Regions from separate parts of the Exiguobacterium sp. s64 genome, predicted to be linked through region 1. Evidence: predicted binding sites of a transcription regulator. Region 1 holds the regulator's gene; the other holds the start of a gene.
What was found. The regulator Rex, encoded in region 1, represses fermentation and respiration genes when NADH is low (regulators of the CRP and FNR family bind a similar motif). The targets are predictions, from matches to a motif close to TTGTGAAATATTTCACAA.

Region 2: ric (iron-sulfur cluster repair di-iron protein) is a predicted target of Rex. The motif match lies at 2,010-2,027, and genes of this name have one in related genera.

Annotation. Positions count from the first base shown of each region.
Region 1 is NZ_JACSLH010000013.1:38,864-43,403, forward strand. It holds gene KNP64_RS13815 (hypothetical protein) at 1-1,094, opposite strand, end outside; gene tatC (twin-arginine translocase subunit TatC) at 1,235-2,023, opposite strand; gene KNP64_RS13825 (twin-arginine translocase TatA/TatE family subunit) at 2,026-2,244, opposite strand; gene KNP64_RS13830 (redox-sensing transcriptional repressor Rex) at 2,244-2,900, opposite strand; gene abc-f (ribosomal protection-like ABC-F family protein) at 3,050-4,540, shown strand, end outside.
Region 2 is NZ_JACSLH010000005.1:135,787-140,326, forward strand. It holds gene KNP64_RS09450 (ThiF family adenylyltransferase) at 206-868, opposite strand; partial or broken gene KNP64_RS09455 (cyclic pyranopterin monophosphate synthase MoaC) at 865-1,140, opposite strand; gene ric (iron-sulfur cluster repair di-iron protein) at 1,242-1,949, opposite strand; gene aceA (isocitrate lyase) at 2,097-3,377, opposite strand; gene KNP64_RS09470 (hypothetical protein) at 3,444-3,740, opposite strand; gene KNP64_RS09475 (malate synthase G) at 3,737-4,540, opposite strand, start outside.

The DNA of each region.
Region 1 (4,540 bases):
TACGACTCATTCGTCTGTAACGTCAGTTTCCCTTGCTCCCAAACGAACAGGTCGTCTTGATAGGCTAAACGTGCCGTCAGCTCAGTCGCTGGAATCGGTAAGGCCGTACCATCAACGAGCGTGGCCGTTCCGTTGACGTCATATGGACGACCTACCTCATAGCGATTCGTCGTTTTCGGCACATTGACATTCAGTTGCCATGGCGCTTTCCATAAAGACTCCGGCGTGTACACTTCCGTCTTCTTCATACCAAAAACGTACCACGGACCGTGTTGTCGAATGTCAGCGTCATCAATCGGTGCCTCTTTCCACTCATTCGTGCTGACGTTATAACTGACATAGAATGTCGTATACATTTCTCGCGTCATGAAGTAGTAGGTGCCGTCTTTCCACGTAAGATTACTTACGTTTGCTGCATCTTTCTCAATCCATCGTTTCGTCGCCAAATCGAAAATAAACATGTGCTCCGAGTCATCACTTTTGATCACGAACCATTGATTCGCTTCTTTCATGTGACGGGCCCACCTCACCTGTCCTGAATAGGAACTGATTGTCTCAAGCACCTCTCCTGTAACCGTCCGCTTCGTCACTTGACCGTCGGCGAATGCGAGGACGTTCCCGTCATCGAGCAGACTGTATACCTGATCGCTGCCTTTCGTTAGCGATCCGAGAATATCACCTGACATCGATGTGATAATATACTTTTCGTCATCAGCCCATAACATCATTCCTGTTGTTACATTCGTTGAGACGAGTCGATTCTCACTTCCTGCTTCGATTGGGAATGTCGTCGCTTCATTCGTACGTATATCCCACATCACCCACTCCGGCCATCCTTTTAACATAAATCGGCCGTCTCCGATAGCATACATATTATAAGCAGCAGACACGCGAATCGGTAACGTATATTCCTCACCGGTCTCAATGTGAACAAGCGTCTCCGGATTTCCCGAACGCCACACATACCCACTATCTCCTACGACTTCTCCTGCCGGAATGATTTCCGGTTTGGCATAGTCTTCTGCTCGAACTTCGACTCCCGGTGCCACCATCATGACGAGCACCACGAGCATGCTCCATAACCACTTGTTCATTAGTCTCCTCATTTCTGTTTATGAATGCATAACTTTCAAAAATAATCCATTTTTTGATTTAACCCTCCTAATTTTAAGTTGTTTTTTCAAAATTGAATAGCCCTAAAATCAAAAAAACACCACGTCGTATGACATGGTGTTCACTTCTCATTCATTTGTTTCATCAAATCCATCTGTTCTTTCACCATCGCCTCTTTCTCACGTCGGAGCACGCCCCGGTACGTGATACGTGAAATCGATAAGCTGATCTCATACAAGAAGAAGAGCGGCAGTGACACCATAAGGTGCGACGTCAAATCCGGCGGCGTGATAAAGGCCGCGACGACGAACAAGGCGAAGTAGGCGTACTTCCGAATCGATGACAGGAAGTACGGCGTCACGACACCGATGCGCGTCAAGAACATCGTCACGACCGGCAACTGGAATAACAGTCCGAATGGGATGGTCAGTTGCAGCAAGAACGTGAAGTAGTTCGACGCCCCGATGATTTGCGTCAGACCAAGGTCTTGCCCGAGGTCCGTCGAGATATCGAGGACGAGCGGGAACAACCAATAGTAGGCGAACGCGAGACCGATCAAGAACAAGATGAAGATGATCGGAATATAGGCGAGCGTCGCTTTCCGCTCGTTCGGATGCAGACCAGGTGCGACAAACGCCCACAGTTGATACAGTAGAAACGGACCAGCCGCGACGAGCCCGATGACGAGCGCCAAGTTCAAGTAAATCATAAGCGGGTCCGCGACCCCAAAGGCGTTCAATTCAAGGCCTCGTTCGACGAGGTCGGCCTGGAGATAGGCGAGCACATATTTGACACTCGGCAAAGCAATCAAAAAGAAGGCAAAGACGACAAATGCCGACAGCATCAGTCGTCTCCGCAGCTCTGTCAAGTGGTCGGACAGTGCCCGTTCTTGATCAGGTTGATGATTCATGATTACTGCTCTTTCTTCTCAATTTCTTTCTTGTCTTTCTCGTCATGCTCGTTCATCATGCCACTCGTGGCATTTTTGAACTCACGGAGCGTTTGTCCGGCGGCGCGTCCGAATTCAGGCAATTTCTTCGGCCCGAAGATGATAAGCGCGACGATGGCGATAATGAAGATACTCGCTCCCCCAGGAATACCGACGACGAGCAACGATGATAGTAATTCCATTATTGATGGACCCCCTCAGCAGATGGATAGTGTTGCATAAAGTAAATGAGCGACTGGAGTTCGATCGACAAGTCGATGTGATGGACGCGGACCGTGTCCGGCACCGTGAGACGGGCCGGCGTGAAGTTCAAGATGCCTTTGATACCGAAGCGGACCAAGTCGTCCGCGACCGGTTGCGCATAGGCAGACGGCACCGTGAGAATGGCGACGTCAATCTTGTTCTGTTTCATGATCTGTTCCATCTCATCGACGTGATGAATCGGGACACCGGACATCGTCGTGCCGACTTTTGTCTCGTCTGCGTCGAACCCGACGACGATATGTGTGTTATTGTTTTTAAGGAAGTTATAGTTGACGAAAGCTGTCCCGAGATGACCAACCCCGACCAAGGCGACGTTCGTAATCTCGTCCTGATTCAGTGTCTTACGGAAAAAGTCTAACAGATACTGTACGTTATAGCCATATCCCTTTTTACCGAGCGCACCGAAGTACGAGAAATCGCGACGGATCGTGGCCGAATCGACCTTGACCGCCTCGCTCAGTTCAGCAGAAGAGACACGCTGTTTTCCTGATGAATGTAGGCTTTGGATAAACCGATAGTATAGTGGCAACCGTTTGGCTGTCGCTTGCGGAATCTTTGGTTCGTTTTGACTCAACGGAAAGAGCCTCCTTTTTACGACGCGTTTCAAACGAATCTAATTTCATACACCTTGATTGTAAACGAATTCACATGACCACTCAATGAATATACCTGAAATGGGGAAGAAATAAAGTATACTAAATAGAGAGAAAGGGGTTTTTTCACTTGATCCTACTGCAAGTCAATAACTTATCGAAATCATTCGGCGTCGAGCCGATTTTAGAGAACGTCAAACTCGAAATTCAAGAAGGCGAACGCGTCGCCCTCGTCGGCCGGAACGGCGCCGGCAAGTCGACATTGCTCAAAGTCATCGCCGGGGAATACAACTATGACTCAGGCGATATCATGAAACCGAAAGACGTGACGATCGGCTATCTCGCCCAAGATTCAGGGTTAGAGTCGAACGAGACGATGTGGAACGAGATGCTCACCGTCTTCACCGATTTGATCGAACAGGAGAAGACGCTCCGCCGTATGGAACAAGACATGGGTTCTGAACGCATCTTGAACGACCCGGCCGCCTATGAGCGCCTGCTGTCGTCTTACGATGAAGAACAACATACGTTCAAAGACCGCGGCGGCTATCAATACGAGGCGACGATCCGCTCTGTGCTTCACGGGATGCGCTTCTATCCGGACGACTTCGAGCGCCGTATCGATACGCTCTCCGGTGGACAACGAACACGTCTCGCCCTCGCGAAGATGCTCCTGCAAAGTCCAGACCTGCTCATCTTGGATGAGCCGACGAACCACTTGGACATCGAGACGCTCGGCTGGCTCGAGAAGTATTTGAGTGGCTATAAAGGCGCCGTCCTCATCGTCTCCCACGACCGCTACTTCCTCGACCGTGTCGTCTCGGTCGTTTATGAGTTGTCACGCCATCGGAGCCGTCGCTTCGTCGGCAACTATACGAAGTATCTCGAACAAAAGGCCGCCATCTACGAGCAAGAGAAGAAGCAGTTCGAGTCGCAACAAGAAGAGATCGCCAAGATGCAGGACTTCATCCAGCGTAACATCGCCCGGGCGACGACGACGAAGCGGGCCCAGAGCGTCCGCAAACGTCTCGAGAAAGTCGACCGGATGGAAGCGCCGGACGGTGATGAGCGCAGTGCCGTCCTCTCGTTCTCAATCAAACGTCAAAGCGGGAACGACGTATTGAGTGCGAGCGATCTTGCCATCGGCTATGAAGAACCGATCGCCCAACAGCTCCGCTTCCAATTGCAGCGCGGCGAATCGGTCGCCCTCGTCGGCCCGAACGGAGTCGGCAAATCAACGCTCCTGAAAGTGTTGACGAAACAACAGCCGCCCCTTACCGGTGACATCCGCTACGGCACCGGCGTCGAGATCGGCTACTACGACCAGGAGCAACAGAACTTGTCGGATGCCAACCGCGTCATTGACGAGATTTGGAACGACTGGCCGCTCATGCGTGAACAAGAAGTCCGCAGCCTGCTTGGTCAGTTCTTGTTCAGCGGTGACGACGTGATGAAGCGCGTCCATGAACTGTCGGGTGGAGAGCGGGCCCGCTTGACGCTCGCGAAACTGAAGCTCGAGCAACCAAACTTGCTCATCTTGGATGAGCCGACGAACCACTTGGACCTCGACTCGAAGATGATTCTCGAGAACGCCCTCGTCGACTACCCGGGCACAATCTTG
Region 2 (4,540 bases), on a different contig from region 1:
AAGACACTCATCGACCATCGCGATTGCGACGTTCGCGTCATCGATTCCATGGACGAGCACACGACCGTCTTTAAATAAAAGCATCCGATGATTCCGCCATCGCCATTCTAATGTGAACGGTGTCTGTTTCACAGCGATGTCCGCACGCTCGAGTTGATGTGCGATTGGTTCAAGCCCTTCGATGGACCGACGGACTTGGACGACGTCACGCCCACAGAGGAGTGCTGTCTGTTGCCGATTCGGGACGAGGCTCGGATAGTCGTGAATTTGACAAGAAGGACAAGACACATCGACGAGACGTGCGACATCTAGTCGCTGTCGCGCACGTTTGCCCGGCTAGCGGCAAATGACGCATGAGACAACGAAGACACGGCGCTTCTCCCGGCATCACCGTGTAGTTCATGCCGTATGCCCCGACGCAAGAGGCAAACAAGAACGGAATGCCACGCTCGAGTGCGAAATCGTTCAATAGAAGACGCGTCTCGACGTTATCGGTTGCGTCCAAGATGAGATCAACGGACGGCAAAGGCCGAAGCCAATCCCACGAGACATCGGCGATTTGAGCGTCCAACTCAACGTCTGAGTTGATGGCCCGCAGGCGTTCGAGCGCTGCGACCGCTTTCGGCGTCTCGGAATGTGCGTCCTGTTCCGTATAGAGCGTCTGTCGTTGTAAGTTCGTCACCTCGACATAGTCGCGGTCGACGAGGATGAGCGAGACGCCGGCCCGAACAAGTTGATCGCTAACGGCCGCCCCGAGCGCGCCGAGACCGACGACGAGCACGCATTTTTCCATCAGACGTTCTTGGCCCTCCACCCCGATGCCGTGGAACCGGGCCTGCCGCGCGTAACGTTCTGGGACAGGTGTCATCGGATGTAGTCCCCTGACTTCCCGCCTTGTTTCTCGAGCAAGTACGTCGGTCCGATGACGATGCCTTTATCGACTGCTTTCGTCATATCGTACACGGTCAAGGCGGCGACCATTGCTGCTGTCAACGCCTCCATTTCGACACCGGTATCGCCTTTCGTCTTCACAAACGACTCGATGATGAGCTGTGTCCCGTCCCATTCGAACGTCAAATCGACTTTTTTCAAGGCGACCGTCACCCCTACGATGACTCCACTCACCCGTTTCATGACTAATCACTCCTTTGCCTCCCCTTTATCGTAGCGCTTGATTTGCCTCCCATCTGTATCAAACGTCACAAAAAGACACCCCCACGTAAGTAGAGGTGTGCCACTGCTTAAGCGAACGTGCGCGCCCGCGGGAATAAAATGTTGTTTTCGAGATGAATGTGTTCAAATGTATCCGATTCGAGCGCTTCTAACCGTTGATAGACAAGACGATACGTCCCACACGCTCCTTCAGGCGGCGTATAGTCGTTCGTGATTTGACGCAACTCTTTTAAAATGTCACCGGCTGCCGCGTGTTCTGACTCGAGCGAGGCCAAGATGTCATCAAGCTCCCGTCTCGTTTCAGCTGTCGGTGCCGTCTCGTGACGAAGCAACGTCGGGAAGTCTTCTGTCTCTTCTTTGACGATATGTTGTTCAAGTTCCATTTTCAATTGATTGAACAGTTGATGAATGCGTCCGAGGTGCGGATGGTTTTGTCCGTGAACCCGGAACACTTTTGTCACATATGGTGTGAGCTGTGGCAATTCGTCCGTCAAAAACTGGTGATGCTTATAAATGATGTGCTCAATCAATTCCGATGAAGAAGCAGCATCCCAATCGATGCTCTTCTCGTTCATCTCTTGCTTGCGTTGATAGAGCGCATTGACTTCTTCTAAAATGTCTTCCGTCGACCGTTTCGATTTGTCAGTCGCTTCAGCGAGTGGCCGGTTGCCGCCACAACAAAAATCGATTCGGTTCCGTTTGAAAATGTCTGCCGCTTGCGGGCATTGTTTGACGATTTCAGATACGTGCGTATCGCCCGTGAATGTCTGTGTCATCTGTCATAACCTCCATATTCATTTTGACATGTTCAGCGTAGCAAGAGTTTGACGACAAAAATGTGAAATACGTCACATTTAAGTGAACAGGATGCACGCGTTCTGAATTTGGACACAAAAAAAGCCCCTCTTGTGGAGGGGCGACGCTTAATAGGACGGCGCTTCAAATTGTTCTGCCTCGGTCGATCCGGTGAGCGCCGTCGTTGACGACTGGCCTCCCGAGATGACGAGAGACACCTCATCGAAATACCCGGTCCCGACCTCACGTTGGTGACGTGTCGCCGTATAACCGTGCTGTTCTGCACTGAATTCGGCCTGTTGCAGTTCCGAGTAGGCGGCCATCCCGCGGTCTTTATACCCGCGTGCGAGTTCGAACATTCCGAAGTTGAGCGAGTGGAAGCCAGCGAGTGTCACGAATTGGAACTTGTATCCCATCGCACCAATCTCTTGTTGGAACGTTGCGATCTCGTCATCCGACAACTTCTTCTTCCAATTGAATGACGGCGAACAGTTGTAAGCGAGAAGTTTGCCCGGATACTTCGCATGAATCGCATCCGCGAATTGACGCGCTTCGTCCAAATCAGGCTCGGACGTCTCGCACCAAACGAGGTCGGCGTACGGTGCATAGGCGAGACCGCGTGCGATCGCCTGTTCGATTCCTGCCTCGGTCCGATAAAACCCTTCTGGCGTCCGGTCGCCGACGATGAACGGATGATCGATCGGGTCGATGTCGCTCGTAATCAAGTTCGCGGCGTGGGCGTCGGTCCGGGCGACGATAATCGTCGAAACACCCATGACGTCTGCCGCGAGACGTGCGGCAATCAAGTTTTTCACGGCCGTCTGTGTCGGTAGCAACACTTTGCCGCCGAGGTGACCGCACTTCTTCTCTGAAGAGAGTTGATCCTCCAAGTGGACGCCGGCTGCACCCGCCTCAATCATCGCCTTTGTCAACTCGAACACGTTGAGCACACCGCCGAAACCGGCTTCCATGTCAGCGACGATCGGGGCGAACCAATGCGTATCGCCTTTCCCTTCCGCCGTTTGAATTTGATCGGCCCGTTGAAGCGCCTGGTTAATCCGTTTGACGACGCTCGGCACCGAGTTAGCCGGGTACAGGCTTTGGTCAGGGTACATGTGACCCGACAAGTTCGCATCGGCGGCGACTTGCCATCCGCTCAAATAGATGGCTTCGAGGCCCGCCTTCACTTGTTGGATGGCCTGGTTCCCCGTCAACGCCCCGAGCGCGTGGACGTAGTCCCGCTCGTGGAGTAACTCCCATAACCGTTCCGCTCCTTTTGTCGCGAGCGTATGCTCGATTAGTACCGATCCCCGAAGTCTCATCACGTCTTCGACCCCATATGGACGTTCGACCCCGTTAAACCGTTCCGACTGTAACATATTCTCTAGCTGCATTTGTTGTTCGTTCATATCCATTCCTCCTGTATTATATTAACTCATATATTTACTATTTGTTATATAACAGATAATGCGGGTTTAATCCAAGTATGCACAGCATTCGAGCGCCGCTTTGAATGACGAGTGCTCCATGCCGCAGCAACGACAGACGTTTTTTTCGTCACGATCTTCTGGTTTCCGGAATATGACGACTTCTTCGACCGGCTCTCTCATGATTTGGAGCGATCCGTCGGCCCGGTCGAGCACGAGGCGCATCAAATCGTTCCCATAGACGAACGCCGTGTTAGCGAGCGCCGCTGTCGATTCCCCCGAGACGATCCGACGGACGACCCAACGTTCAATCAACTGTTCGCTTTCGATTTTTTTCGTTGTCATGATGATGCTCCTCCTTTTAAGTTTGGTTCTAATGTCACTTGTTGTAAAAACTGTCGGCGGCGCCGGTGCAAAATGGGTTCCGTATATCCGTTCGGCGACTCGTCGCCTTCGAACACTAACTCTTTCGCCGCTTGATAGGCGATAGAGTGGTCTACATCTGGCGTCATCGGACGATAGTGCGGATCTTCCGCGTTTTGCGCGTCGACGACCTCGGCCATCCGGTAAAGCGTCGCTTCGACTTGTTCACGGCTACAGACTCCATGGTATAGCCAGTTGGCGACATGTTGACTCGAAATACGAAGCGTTGCTCGGTCTTCCATCAACCCGACGTGATGAATATCTGGCACTTTGGAGCAACCGACACCTTGCTCGACCCAACGGACGACATATCCGAGCAACCCTTGCAGGTTGTTCTCGAGCTCCTCGTTCACTTCCTCATCTGTATAGAGACGCGTGGCGAGTGGTACCTCGAGCAGACGCCCTCGCTCAGTTGCTGGATCAAACGAACGATTCACCAACTCACGCTGAACGTCAAACGCATCGACTTGATGGTAATGCAGCGCATGAAGCGTGGCCGCCGTCGGGGACGGCACCCAAGCCGTCGTCGCCCCGGACCGGACGTGATTGCTTTTTTCACGCATCATGTCGCGCATCCGATCGGGCATCGCCCACATCCCTTTCCCGATTTGCCCGCGTTGATGGAATCCTGCGTCAAGCCCGATCTGGACATTCAGACGTTCATAAGCATCGAGCCACTCCGATGTCTTCATCTCGCCTTTCTTGCGCATCGGTCCGAGCGT